DNA from 2 places in the Streptomyces sp. NBC_01334 genome. Region 2 is predicted to be linked to the other one. Evidence: riboswitches for the same ligand, from Rfam matches in the RefSeq annotation. Region 2 holds a riboswitch; the other holds the start of a gene.
What was found. Region 2 has a riboswitch for cobalamin ahead of OG736_RS39435 (CbtB domain-containing protein). Riboswitches for the same ligand answer to the same signal wherever they lie in the genome.
Positions count from the first base shown of each region.

Region 1: linked by a shared signal. The riboswitch ahead of OG736_RS11300 (cobalamin biosynthesis protein) and the one ahead of OG736_RS39435 (CbtB domain-containing protein) in region 2 are both predicted to bind cobalamin.

Region 1 is NZ_CP130718.1:2,479,743-2,484,395, reverse strand. It holds gene OG736_RS11305 (cobyric acid synthase) at 1-38, opposite strand, end outside; gene OG736_RS11300 (cobalamin biosynthesis protein) at 35-1,024, opposite strand; cobalamin riboswitch at 1,126-1,265, opposite strand; gene OG736_RS11295 (CU044_2847 family protein) at 1,470-1,832, shown strand; gene OG736_RS11290 (nSTAND1 domain-containing NTPase) at 1,816-4,653, shown strand, end outside.
Region 2 is NZ_CP130718.1:8,844,187-8,848,839, forward strand. It holds gene OG736_RS39420 (2Fe-2S iron-sulfur cluster-binding protein) at 1-114, opposite strand, end outside; gene OG736_RS39425 (hypothetical protein) at 273-1,442, opposite strand; gene OG736_RS39430 (enoyl-CoA hydratase/isomerase family protein) at 2,006-3,082, shown strand; cobalamin riboswitch at 3,153-3,305, shown strand; gene OG736_RS39435 (CbtB domain-containing protein) at 3,341-3,562, shown strand; gene OG736_RS39440 (CbtA family protein) at 3,588-4,349, shown strand; gene OG736_RS39445 (MFS transporter) at 4,495-4,653, shown strand, end outside.

The sequences.
Region 1 (4,653 bases), 6.4 Mb from region 2:
TCGGAGGTGGTGCCGGCGACGAGGAGACCCCCGCTCATGTCGTACGCCCCTTCAGCTGGTCGATGTGGTTGCGCCGGTTGCCCGCGACGATGCCCGTGGCGACGACGCGCGCGGCGACGGTGACGCCGAGCGCGAGCAGACCGACGCGGCGGGAGAGCCGCGCGGCACGTTCGATGTCCCGGGCGACGACGGGCCGCCCGGCGGCGCCGTTCAGCACGGGCCGGTGCTCGACCCGCCCGGCGTACGACAGGGTCCCGCCCAGCCGCACCCCGAGGGCGCCCGCGAACGACGCTTCCACGGGACCGGCGTTGGGGCTCGGATGACGGCGGGCGTCGGCCCGCCAGGCCCGCACGGCGCCCCGCGGATCGTCCCCCGCGACGGCGGCGAGCACGGCGGTCAGCCGGGCTCCCGGCCATCCGGCGACGTCATCGAGACGGGCGGCGGCCCAGCCGTAGCGCAGATACCTAGGCGACCGGTGACCGACCATGGCGTCCAGGGTGTTGACGGCCCGGAACCCGACCAGGCCCGGCACCCCGCCCACGGCCCCCCACACCAGCGCCCCGACGACGGCGTCGGAGGTGTTCTCGGCGACGGACTCCACGACCGCCCGGGCGATCCCGTCGGCGTCGAGCGCCTGCGGATCCCGCCCGCACAGGTGCGGCAGCCGCTCCCGGGCGGCCTCGACGTCCCCCGCCTCGAGCGACCGGCCGACGGCCCGGGCCTCCCGGACCAGCGAACTGCCCCCCACCACGGCCCAGGTGGCGGCGGAGACGAGAGCGACGGTGGCGGCGGGGGAGCGGCGTACGGCCCGCTCGGCGACTGCTCCCAGGGCCACGGCCCCGCCGGCGCACACGACGGCGTGCAGGGCACCGCTTCCCCGGTGGTCCCGCCACAGCAGCCGCTCGACGGCACCGGCGGCCCGCCCGAACGCGGCGACGGGATGCCCTCGGCGGGGATCGCCGAGCAGCAGGTCGCCCAGAAGGCCGGTGGCGGCGCCGTACGCGTAGAGGCGATCGGCACGCATCGGCTCAGCCGGCCGTGGGGTCGGGCAGCGACCTGGTGGCGTACCTCAACGGCCGAGCGAGCATGGCGATATGTCCTCACTCAGGGTGTCCACGCCCTGGTTCGACGAGACCGGCGGCGAGAGTTCCTGGCTCCCGGGGGTTTCTACCCCGGTCACAGTGGCGGGACCGCGCCGGATTCACACCGGCTTCCTCTTCTGCTGCCGTACATGGCTCGGGCAGTCCACCACGGCCCGCAAGAGCCGTCAACTTGCCTTTGACCTGCGAGGCTCGAGTGTGCAGAACCCCACACCGTTATCATGCCGACCGGCCCGCCGGGACCCGCTCGCCAGAAGGCCCCTCGCACGGATGGTCCTCGCCGGGACGGCTTGCGGACGCGGAACATCAACGCCTGCAATGTCCCCCTACGCCCCCTGTGGGGGGCAACGGCCGCGGGAGGGGCGCCTGATGGCGTACGTGGGGGAAATGGTGCTCGACGACGGTCAGATCGTCTTGATGGAGGTGGTCGGGGACGGCCCGGCCGGGGTCCAGCGCGTGTCGCGCGGCGGCACGGTCGCCGGAGCGGCGGAGACCCTCCAGCAGGCGCTCACCCGGGTGCGCCCCGCACTGGGCGCGGTCCTGGAGGGCACCCGGGCACTGCCCAGCCCACCGGACGCCGTCACCGTCGAGTTCGGCATCACGCTCAGTGCCGAGGCGGGGGTCGTGGTCGCGCGTGGCTCGACCGAGGCCCACTTCACCGTGAACATGCACTGGGCGCGGCGGGACGGGTCGGGCGACTCCGGGCGGCGTGCCGGTGACAGCCGGGCCTGACGGTGAGCTCGTCCGCGCCATCGCTCGCTTCTGGAGCGCGGACGGCCGGGTCACCGGCAGCGGCTTCCTCGTCGCGGAGCGGACCCTGTGCACTTGCGCGCATGTTGTGGCGAGCGCGCTGGGGACGCGGGACACCGAGCCCGCGCCTCCCGTCGCACCGGTGAGCGTCGACTTCCCGCTGCTTGCTCCGCCTTCCCCGCGCCTGTCCGCGACGGTCGCGCACTGGCGACCCGTCACCCATGACGGCAGCGGTGACATCGCGCTGCTCACTTTGGAGGAAACGGTCGCCGGCACCGCTCCGGTGCGCTTCGCCGGGGACGCCGCCGTCTGGGACCACGCCTTCGGTGTCCTGGGCTTCCCCTCACACACCGACGACCACGGCGTCTGGGTGGACGGCCGCCTCCGCGCCCCCGTGGGCAAGGGCTGGACGTCGATGGAGGCCCGTCCGACGGGCGGCGGTCCCCCTGTCGGCCGCGGATTCAGTGGGGGACCGGTATGGGACACCGAACAGGGCGGGGTGGTCGGCATGACCGTCGCCGCGGAGACCGGCACCGGCGCCACCACGGCCTACCTCATCCCCGCCGCGCTGCTCCTGGGCCTGGACCCGTCGCTGCGCCCGTCCCCCTTCCGGGGCCTGCGCCCGTTCCGGGAGCAGGACGCCGCGGTCTTCTTCGCGCGCCGGGCGGACAGCGAACGCCTCGCCGAGGCCGTGCGCGCCCACGCCTTCGTGCCGGTGGCCGGGGCGTCGGGAGTCGGCAAGTCCTCGCTGGTCCGAGCCGGCGCCCTGCCGTTGCTGCGGGCGTCCGGACACACCGTCACGGACTTCGCCGGCCAACCGGACGCCGACCCGGTACGGACGCTGATGGAGACACTGAGCGGCCAGTTCCCGCCGGTGCGGGCGCTGGCCCGGGACCTGTGCGCCGGCACGGACCGGATCCGCCGCACCGAGACGGCCGTACTGCTGGGCGCGCGCATCCTGGACGACTCCGGCCCCGAGGGTCACCTCATCCTTCTCGACCAGTTCGAGGAGACGGTGGGCGCGCGTCCCGCGGACGCTGGCGCCCTGATGGACGTCCTTCTTCCCATGACCCGAGCGGTCCATCCGTCCGGCCGCCGCCTGAGTGTCCTGGCCACCCTGCGTTCGGCCTCCCTGGAGGAACTCGTCGTCCACGGTCACGCGGAGGACCTCAGTGGCGCCCTCCAAATGATCGCGCCGATGACCCCGGCACAACTGGACGAGGTGGTGCGCCGCCCCGTGGACGCCGTGCCCGGGGTGGAGTTCGAGACCGGCCTGGCCGAACGGATCACCGCAGACGCGGGCACCGGATCCGGGGCGCTGCCGCTCGTGGAGTTCGCCCTCTCGCAACTATGGGACCGGCAGGAGCGAGGCCGCCTCACGCATGCTGCGTACCGGGCGATGGGCGGTGTCGCCGGGGCGCTTTCTCGCTACGCCGACGACCAGCTCTCCCGGGCCGGCAAGGCCCCGGGCGGACCGGACGAGGAGACCGCCCGCCGCCTCTTCGAACGCCTAGTCCGCCCCACCAAGGGTCTGGAGTACGCCCGCGTCGCCCGCGCCTTCGACCAGCTCCCGGCCGAACTGCGCTCTGCTGCGCAGACGTTGGCCGGGACCCGGCTCCTCGTCATCGCCCGGGACAGCTCGGGGAGGGAGACGGTGGCGCTGGCCCACGAGGCGCTGGTGTGCCGGTGGCCGACGCTGCGGTCATGGCTGGAGGAGTCGCGAGAGTTCCTGACCTGGCACGAGCGGCTGCGAGGACGGCTGCGGGAGTGGGAGGAGGGGGAACGGCACGTCGACTTTCTGCTGCGCGACAAGGAACTGGCCGCGGCCAGAGCGGCGTCGGCGCTGCGGCCCGCCGAACTGTCCGCCGAGGAGGCGGAGTTCGTGCAGGCCAGCCGACTGCACCGCAGACGGTCGGTGCGGCGAGGCCGCACCGGTGTCGCCCTGGTGACCTGCCTGACCCTGCTGGTCGCCTCCCTCGGCTACCTCATCTGGGGCTACTTTCTCAACGAGCGCCAGGACAGGGCCGACGAGACCGCGCGGACGCTGGTCGCCCACGCCGCCGACCGTGCCCTCGAAGACCCGGTCGGTGCCGCTCTGCTGGCCGTCGAGGCCCGGCGCACGAGCGATCTCCCCCGGACCCGGACGGCCTTGATGCGGTATATGCAGCCGCTCAGCTCGCTGGTGGGTGTGCGCCGGATCCTTCCGGACGGTGAGCCGCAGAAGGTCGCCGCCTCCGTGGACGGCACGGTGATGGCCGTCATGACGGTCGGACGGGAGGGCAGGCAGATCCATGTGGTGACCGGCCTGGACCTCGGCACCCCGCAGGCATGGTTGCTGCCTCACGTGCCGTCGTCGGTGGACGTGGTGGCCGTCAGCGACGATGGCGCGCAGGTCGCCGCCGCGACCGGCCGAGGAGAGGTCCGGGTGTGGCGGATCGCGCCCGGGAGGTCACGAACGGAGCCGTTGTCCTGGCGATGGCGGGCAACCGGTGCCGGCACCACTCGTGTGCTCGATTTCTCGAACGACGGGACGTGGCTGTTGCACGGTCTGGATCTCGCCGACGACTCCGACGACCCCGACGAGTTCACGCTGTGCGAGGACTCGGCCGTCGCCTCGTCGCTGCGCGCGGTCCAGGTCGACGCGCGGGCCATGCAGGGGCCGGGCACGGCGCTGCCCGACGGTCTGCTGGAACCGGACGAGTGCATCGAGGACGTGAGTCTGAGCTCGGCACGATCCGACCGCCTGACCATGTCGGTCTCCCGGCAAGTGACCGACCGGGACGGCGGGACGACGTCGGTGGGG
Region 2 (4,653 bases):
CAGGTCCAGCAGCACGCGCCGGTGGTCGACGGTGAGGGTGTGGGGCTTGCCGTTGACCCGCAGCGTCGTGTCGGATCGGTGGGGCGATGACCGGGGGCCGTGCTCGCTGCCCATGTGCTGGTCCCTTCCGGGGCGGTCCGTGGTGCCGTGGGGACCGCGTATCCAGACGGGGGCGTGTGACACGTCCCGTTACGAGGCAATTCGGGCACGGGCTGACACAGGGGGCTGCAAGCCGCCCGCCGGCGCCTGTCGACCTGCCGCCCGCCGACCCCCTACCGGTCGGTCACCTCGGGTTCGTCGCCGCCGGTGGGGCCGGTGACGCCGGTCGTGCCGCCGGTGCGGTCCTGGTCCGGCGACTCCACCCGAGCCGCGGGTGCGGCGGACGGCACCGGACGCAGGCCCTTGGTCGTCTCCCTGAACCGCTCCAGGGTCCGGCCCAGCTGCTGGAACGGCGAGCCGCTCTTCCTGGCCGGCGCCTGCCGCGGCTCCCCGGCCTCGGCCGCCGCCTCCCGGTACGCGGCCAGCGCCTCGTGGGCGTGCTCGGCGGCCTCCCGGTACAGGTCCCGGGACTCCGTCATCGCCGCCAGAGCCTCCTTGTACATCACCACGAGCTTGCGTTCCCGCGCGAGCTCCTCCTCCGGGGTCAGCAGCTGCCACTCCTCCCGCAGTGCGGTGAGCGCGGCGTCGGCGTCCTCCGGCAGCGGCCTGGGCAGCGCCGCGAAGCGCCGTACCGCGTCCAGCAGCTCGGTGGGATGCGTGCCGTCCAGGAACACGCTGCGCACCGAGTACTCGGCGGCGTCGTAGTCGGCCGGGGCGGGGGCGCCGGGCAGCACCAGGGCCCCGCCGCGCGGCACCTCCACCCGGGCCTCCTTGAGGGCCCAGTTCACGGTGCGCAGCTGGTGCGGGGCCGCGCGGTGCTCGACGACCCGGTGGTGCAGGCCGGGCGGCAGCAGCGGGACCAGCGACCCCCGGCCCAGCTCGTCGGGTGTCATGGCCTCGTGCACGACGAGGTGGACGGCCCAGGTGTCCCGCAGGGCGGCCCGCAGCGTACGCCGCAGCTCCTTGTCGTCCGCCGGGAGCGGGTTCGCGGCGAGGAACCGCTCACCGGTGACGGTCTCGTTGCCCCACGGGGTGTCCGCCTCCCAGGACCAGAACATCCCGGCGGGCGAGGGCCACCGCTGGTCCCACGGCCGCTCCGCCTCCGCCGTCAGCGTCCATTCCTGGCCCTGGCCCGACCACTCGGCGAGCCTGAGCCGGGCACGGACGGTCACCTCCTCCGCGACCGGCCACCGGGCTTCGAAGGCCGTCTCCCCCTCGGGGGTGTCGGTGTCCGGCAGCTCCATGAAGTCCTGGACGGTCTCGGCGTCCTTGAGTGCCTGAAGGTGCTTGCGCAGGACGTCCGGAGCGGTGGGGCCGGTGTGACGGCCACGGGTCTGCCACACCGTGGAGGGCGTCGTGGGCGGAACGGTCGCGGAGATGTGGGTGAGTCCATTCGTGAGGGCGGTGACGACGTGGCGACGACGTGCGGAGGCCAGTATCGCTCGCCGCGGGGGGTGCGCGATCAAGCGGGTCGGTGGCGCGGGCACCCGGAGACGCCCCGCCGGGATGCGCCTTCCCCGGCGCGACACAGGTCACGCGTGCGGATCCGGCCCGCGGGCCGGCGGTCCGTGCGGGGGTGTGCGCCACTCGTACGGGGTGTGCGCCGTTCACCACGGCCGGCGCCCGCGCACTCATGGGCCCGCCGGCCTCCGGGACCCGAGAATCGGAGCCGGTGGACAGGGCTCGCTCTCCATCCGCGTCGGGGCGAGCCCTGTCCGCGTGCCCGGTGCGCCACCGACACTGGATGCTCGGCGCCCGCCCGGGCTCCCCCGCTGGACGGGGCAGGGGCTTCCTCAGCGAGCACGGCATGGAGAAGATCGTCCATGACCTGTGCGTCCAGCACCCTGGAAGGAAGCAACGAGATCATGTGCGTCATCGTGGCCCGCGGCCTGACGGAGGCATCCGGATGAACGACATCGAGGAACCCGTCCTGCTGCACACCACCGGCCGAGCCGCCCACATCACGCTCAACCGACCGAGGGCCATCAACGCCCTGAACCACGCGATGGTGCGTCGCATCGACGGCGCGCTGACGGCATGGGAGCGCGACCCGGCCGTCGAGACCGTCGTCATCTCCGGCGCGGGGGAGCGCGGCCTGTGCGCGGGCGGGGACATCCGCGCCGTCCATGACGACGCCCGCGACGACGACGGCACCGCCTCGGCCGCCTTCTGGCACGACGAGTACCACCTCAACGCCCATATCGCCCGCTACCCCAAGCCCTACGTCGCCCTGATGGACGGCATCGTGATGGGAGGCGGTGTCGGCGTCTCCGCGCACGGCAGCGTCCGGGTCGTCACCGAGCGGTCGAGGATCGCGATGCCCGAGACCGGCATCGGCTTCGTGCCGGACGTCGGCGGCACCCACCTGCTCGCCCGCGCCCCGGGCGAACTGGGCACCCATCTCGCCCTGACGGGTGCGCAGATCGGCGCCGGGGACGCGGTGTCGTGCGGACTCGCCGACCACTACGTAGCGTCCGCTTCCCTCCGGCAGTTGGCCGACGACCTCGCAGGGCTGCCCCTACCGGATGCCCTGGACCGTCATGTACGGCCCGTGCCGGCAGGCGAGTTGGCCGGCCACCGGGCATGGATCGACACCTGCTACGCGGCGGACACCGTCGAGGAGATCGTCCGACGGCTGTTCGCCCACGGCGATCCGGCGGCGAAGGAGGCCGCGGAGACCCTCCTGACCAGGTCGCCCACCTCGCTCAAGGTCACCCTGGCCGCCCTGCGCCGTGCCCGGCGGCTCGGCTCGCTGGAACGGGTGCTGGAACAGGAGTACCGCGTCTCCTGCGCTGCCCTGACCACACCCGACCTGGTCGAGGGCATCCGCGCCCAGGTCATCGACAAGGACCGGGACCCGCGTTGGTCGCCGGCCACTCTCGCCGAGGTCACCGCGGCCGACGTCGAGCGCTTCTTCGCCCCGCTCGGCGAACGCGAACTCGGGCTCGCCCGACCCGACACCACCGCGGAGAGGCTCCGCTGAGCGGGACCGACGTGGTGATCCGGGCCATCTGGCCGTGGAGAGCGGAATCACGCCAGGTGGGGCGGTATTGGCCAGGGGCCCGACACGCGGTACCGTCGCTCTGATATCGACGACGGCGAGACGGAAGCCGGTGAGAACCCGGCACGGTCGCGCCACTGTGGACGGTGTACCCCGAAGGGGCGCATCGCGAGTCAGACCCGTGGCCGTCGTCATGTGCACCACCGAGATGGGACGCGAACTCCCAGAGGAGGTCCTGCCATGGCGCAGCATGTCGCCCAGCCGACTACCACCACGCCTGTCGTACCCGCCAAGTTGCCGCTGAAGGACATCGCCCCGTGGGCGGTCTTCTTCGGCGTCCTGATGCTGGTCCTGCTGTACTTCGTCGGCGCGGAGCAGGGCGCGACAGCCGTCGTCTCCGGCGAGGACGTTCACGAGTGGGTGCACGACGCCCGCCACCTGCTCGGTTTCCCCTGCCACTGATCCCGAGGGGAACCCCAGCACAGCCATGAACTCCGCAACGGTAAGAAGCCTCCTCGTGCGGGGCATGCTCGCCGGCCTGGGCGCCGGCGTGCTCGCCCTGATCGTCGCCTACTTCCTCGGTGAGCCGAACGTCGACAGCGCGATCGGCTTCGAGGAGTCCCACGCCGCGGGCCACGAGCACCACGAGGTCGAACTCGTCTCCCGCAGCCTCCAGTCCACCGCCGGCCTCGCCACCGGCGTGCTGATCTACGGGGTGGCCTTCGGCGGCATCGCCGCCCTCGCCTTCTGCTTCGCCCTCGGCCGCGTCGGCCGTTTCAGCCCCCGGGCCACGGCACTTCTGCTGTCGGGGACCGCCCTGCTCGCCGTGTACGTCGTGCCGTTCCTGAAGTACCCGGCGAACCCGCCCGCGGTCGGCGACCCCGACACCATCGGCAAGCGGACCACCCTGTACTTCCTGATGATGGTGCTCAGCGTGCTGCTCGCGGTCGCCGCGGTGATCCTGGGCAAGCGGCTCGCACCGAGGCTGGGCACCTGGAACGCCACCGTCGCAGCCGTCCTCGGCTTCGCGCTCGTCATCGGGCTGGCCTACGAGTTCCTGCCCGCCGTCAACGAGGTGCCGAGCGACTTCCCGGCCGCACTGCTGTGGCGGTTCCGCCTGTCCGCCCTCGCCATGCAGGTCACGCTCTGGGCGGGCTTCGGCCTCGTCTTCGGCGAACTGGCCGAACGACTGCTGCACCCCAAGCCCGCCACGGTGACCGCGGGCACGCCGGTGGCCGCCCCACACTGACCTGACCGGCACGACGATCCGACGAGAGGGCCCACGGAACCGTCCGGGGGCCCTCTCGCGTTCGCGAGCCGACGCCGGGTCAGCGGCCGTAGCGCCGCGCGAAGATGGTGGCATGAACATCCGACCGGCCGTCCGTACACGGCAGATGCCCGCCGGGCTCGTCGCGCTCGCTCTCGGTGGATTCGGGATCGGTCTGACCGAGTTCGTGATCGCCGGGTTGCTTCCGCAAGTGAGCCGCAGCCTTGCGGTGTCCGAGGCCGCGGCGGGATGGCTGATCTCCGGCTACGCCCTGACGGTCGCGGTC